Regions from separate parts of the Neobacillus pocheonensis genome, predicted to be linked through region 2. Evidence: riboswitches for the same ligand, from Rfam matches in the RefSeq annotation. Region 2 holds a riboswitch; the other holds the start of a gene.
The links. A riboswitch is a leader RNA that binds a small molecule or an ion and turns the genes downstream of it on or off. The one in region 2 is predicted to bind cobalamin.

Region 1: it holds a riboswitch for cobalamin, as region 2 does, so the genes downstream of both, ABES02_RS24770 (ABC transporter substrate-binding protein) here and metE (5-methyltetrahydropteroyltriglutamate--homocysteine S-methyltransferase) in region 2, are expected to answer to the same signal.

The regions. Positions count from the first base shown of each region.
Region 1 covers NZ_JBCNAD010000048.1:27,637-29,844, forward strand. Annotated here, with positions in the region: gene ABES02_RS24765 (FecCD family ABC transporter permease) at 1-53, opposite strand, end outside; gene ABES02_RS24770 (ABC transporter substrate-binding protein) at 19-984, opposite strand; cobalamin riboswitch at 1,177-1,368, opposite strand; gene ribH (6,7-dimethyl-8-ribityllumazine synthase) at 1,455-1,925, opposite strand; gene ABES02_RS24780 (bifunctional 3,4-dihydroxy-2-butanone-4-phosphate synthase/GTP cyclohydrolase II) at 1,963-2,208, opposite strand, start outside.
Region 2 covers NZ_JBCNAD010000018.1:37,388-39,595, reverse strand. Annotated here, with positions in the region: gene ABES02_RS08855 (response regulator) at 1-871, shown strand, start outside; cobalamin riboswitch at 972-1,152, shown strand; gene metE (5-methyltetrahydropteroyltriglutamate--homocysteine S-methyltransferase) at 1,330-2,208, shown strand, end outside.

The DNA.
Region 1 (2,208 bases), on a different contig from region 2:
CAAAAGGCAAAATACTTATTATTTAAAAATTTCCGGATAGATAGCCTTTGCAAGTTCCTCTACTCCTTCAACTATCCTTGGACCTGAGCGGGTCACACGGTCCGAATCGACTTCGATTACTTGCTTGTTTTTAATTGCATTGACACTTTCCCAGCCTTTTCGGCTTAATACCTGATCTGAGGCATTTTTCACATAGTATCCATATGTAGTAATAATCGTATCTGGATTTCGTTTAATCATCGCTTCCTGATCAATTTTAATCCAGCCTTCTTGATCATTTACGATATTTTCTGCATGAATCGTACTAAGCATATCATTCATAAATGTATTGTTCCCAGGTGAATAAATTTCCGGTGCTGGTGAAACTTCAACAAGGACTTTTTTCTTTTCTTTAATTTTCTCTGCTTTTGCTTTGATTTCGGCCAATTTATCCTTCATGCCTTTAATCATTTCATCCGCTTTCTTTTTCTCGCCAGAAGCAATTCCGATCATTTCAATGGAATCATACACCTGTTCAAAATTTTGGGCATCATTGACAACTACCACCTGGATTCCAGCATCTTTCAATTGTTTAATCCCATCCTGGGAATTATGGGCTGTCGAAGCATGGGCTAGAACTAAATCTGGCTGTAGGGAGATAATTTTTTCTAAATTAATTTCCTGTCCGCCAATTTTCTCCTTTTTTGTGGCTTCTTCTGGGTAATTGTCGAAGTCAGAAACACCGACCACTTCTTTACCAAGACCTAAAGCAAAAGCAATTTCCGTATTACTTGGCATTAATGAGACAATCTTTTCGGGTTTCTTTTCGATAATAACTTTATTTTTTAATGCATCTGTTACGGTTACTGGAAATGCGACTTCCTCTGATTTCTTCACTACATCCGTTTTGTTTTCCTCTTTGCCCTGTTCCTTCTGTTCAGCACAGCCAGCTAGAACCCCTAACGATAATAATATTACGACCAAAATCGAATACAGTTTTTTCATATTCATTCCCCTTAAACTTATTATAATGAATTCTTTTAACAAAAAATAACTTTCGCTTACGCCTAAGCTTTGCTTCCTCTGATACACAAAAAAACATCCCCAGTCATTGAGGATGTTGGTATGATTAGTATAATTACTTCCATTAAGTAACAGAGACTAGTCGTCCACACCTCCCTATCCTCGTAGGTTTATTGGCGTATGAAAAGATAGGCAGGTTTCCTGGCTCATGGTTCAAGCGCTCCCTATGTCTTCCCATCGATTGACAGTGACTTTCTATAGGTTGCTCCCATTTACAGTGGCGGGACCGCGTTGGCTTTTAACCAACTTCCCTTTTAAGTTATCATCTTAAAAAAAGATTGTAACACCTAAATTTATGAATATTTTTTGTTAGTTATGATTATAAGGAAAGATTAATAAAATGTATATGTTTTTTTGCAATAACTTTAATTAATCACCATGAAAATGGTAATTTATGCTTCAATTGTTCTGCATAAATTAGCCATCTCAATAGCTCCAGCAGCCGCTTCCCAGCCTTTATTGCCAGCCTTTGTACCAGCTCGTTCAATAGCTTGTTCAATCGAATCGGTTGTTAATACGCCAAAAATAACTGGAATGCCGCTATCTAAAGTTATACGCGAAACACCCTTTGCCACTTCATTACAAACATAGTCAAAATGTGGAGTAGAACCGCGAATAACGGTACCTAGTGTGATAACCGCATCATATTTTTTGCTTGCCGCCATTTTTTTAGCAATTAACGGAATCTCGAATGCTCCTGGGACCCAAGCTACGTCTACATCAGATTCGCTGACACCATGACGTTTTAATGCATCTTGTGCTCCACTTAATAATTTACTGGTAATAAACTCATTAAACCGTCCGACAACGATTCCAATTTTCAATCCTGATCCGACTAAATTTCCTTCAAACATATGTCCCATGCTAATTCCTCCAATGATTTATTTTTATTTCTGCTCTTTAAAAATGAAAAAGATGCCCCAGTTTATCATGCTTTGTTTTTAAATACTGAGCATTTTCTTTTCTCATTTCCATTTGCAGTGGAACTCTTTCAACAACCTCAAGGTCATAACCTTTTAGCCCTTTTATTTTACGGGGGTTATTCGTTAACAGCTTCATTTTTCTAATTCCGAGATCTCTTAAAATTTGTGCCCCGATGCCATATTCACGTAAATCAGCGTCAAAGCCTAGTTTTTCATTTGCCTC
Region 2 (2,208 bases):
AAAACTCCATTTCAAAACGAATGCTCAATTAATCTGTGAAAATTTGATAAGTTTTTTCAAAAAAGAAAGCTTTCCAGGAGAATTACGGATTGGAATCGGTCACCCCCACGCCCATGCCCAGGAGCTTAATAAATCCTATCACGAAGCAGTCCTGGCAATGGAACAGCTTGCTAAAACGGCTAACCGTAAGTATTCATTTTGCGACAAGCAAGGAGATGCATTTGAAATACCTTCAGAATCCGTGTATCTTGAGATTGAAAAAAAGTTGTTAGATACCGTTCGCCAAGGCGATATCAATCAGGTGCTGTTCATTTTTGATTCGTTTGTGACCAAGCTGGAAGCGAATAAAGATTTAAAGGTTCAAATGGTAAAAAAATCTTTTGATGAATTGTTTATTCTCATTTCTCGAATGCTTCATGATCTTGGTATCAACTATGATCGGACTCCCAGCATCGATGAGTCAGAAGATATCACGTTTATTTTTGAAAAAGGGAAACAGCATTTGCTTGCGGTCGTGCAGCAAGTTCAGGCTTGGCGCAACAATCATGCAAAGGGAATGCTGCATAAGGCAAAGGACTATATTGAAAAGCATTATGCCGAGGCGATTACGCTTGAATCTGCAGCGGAATATGTGGAACTGAGTCCGTTTTATTTTAGTAAACTATTTAAAGATCGGTTTGGGATGACATTTATCGATTACTTGACAGAAATTCGAATCAAGCATGCCAAAACCGAAATGACCGACTCTGGAAAAAGTTTAAAGGAAATCTGTTATTCGGTCGGGTATAAGGATCCGAACTATTTTAGCCGCGTGTTTAAGAAGGTAACAGGTCTATCCCCGACAGAATTCCGAAAAGCAGCGATAAGTTAATACTTCACAAAGGCTAATTCACAGAATGTGAGTTGGTCTTATTTTTTGAATGGAAAATTATATACTTCATATTAGTAATATGATATAGTTATTGAAAATTCCATATCGTGTAAGAATTGGTGCCAAGCAAATGCTTGGCTTAAAAGGGAAGAACGGTGTAATTCCGTCGCTGTCCCGCAACTGTAAATCGGAGTGAATCACAAATACCACTGTCTAAGGATGGGAAGGTGTGAGGAGCCATGATGATAAGCCAGGAGACCTGCCAAATTCTAGTACACACCAAATACCTACGAGGAAATAGGTGGTGACATTCATTTGTACGACAAACGAGTTATGAGCAGCGATGTTTATGCAGTTTTTATTAGCATACCTATAACTTGATTGTAGAGCCATTTCCATTTTGTGGAGATGGCTTTTTTGTGTTTGGTAGTTTGTAAATTTAAAAGGAGGAATGAAGCATGAACTTAGTAAGTACAGTCATTGGTTACCCGTACATTGGAGAAAACCGTGAGTGGAAACGTTGTGTTGAATCTTTTTGGAAGAGTGCGAAATCAGAGGAGCAATTTATTGCCGAGATGAAAACAATTCGCTTGAATAATTTGAAGCGCCAGCAATCATTAGGCTTAGAATACCTAACCGTTGGGGATTTTACCTTTTATGACCGTATGCTTGACCAAGCAACCATGTTTGGATTGGTTCCAAATCGTTATAAATGGACAGGTGAAGAAGTCAATCTAACTACGTATTACGCCATGGCACGTGGGGCAAAAGATGTAATCGCTTGTGAAATGACAAAGTGGTTTAACACTAACTATCACTACATCGTGCCTGAATTTGAAGGCCAATCCTTACAACTAACGAAAAACTACTTGTTAGATTATTTTACAGAAGCTAAAGAAGAATTAGGTCTTATAACGAAGCCGACCATTATCGGTCCGTTCACTTTTGTGAAACTAGCAAAAGGATACGATAGCAAATCCAAAGCATTGTTTATCTTAAAACTCTTACCGCTCTATGCAAGAGTATTCCAGCAGCTTGTCGAAGCAGGAGCAGAGTGGATTCAAGTGGAAGAACCGGCACTAGTCCTATCTTTAACAGCAGATGATGTAAAACTAGTCCAAGAAATTTACAAACAATTAGCAGCCGAAGTACCCGCTGCACAAATCATGTTACAAACCTATTTTGAAGGATTATCAGCATATGAAGAACTATCTCAATTACCTGTCTCAGGGATTGGTCTTGATTTCATCCACGGAGCTGAAGAGAATATGGCTTCCCTTCGTAAACACGGCTTCCCCTCCGATAAAGTATTAGGAATTGGGATCATAAATGGACGT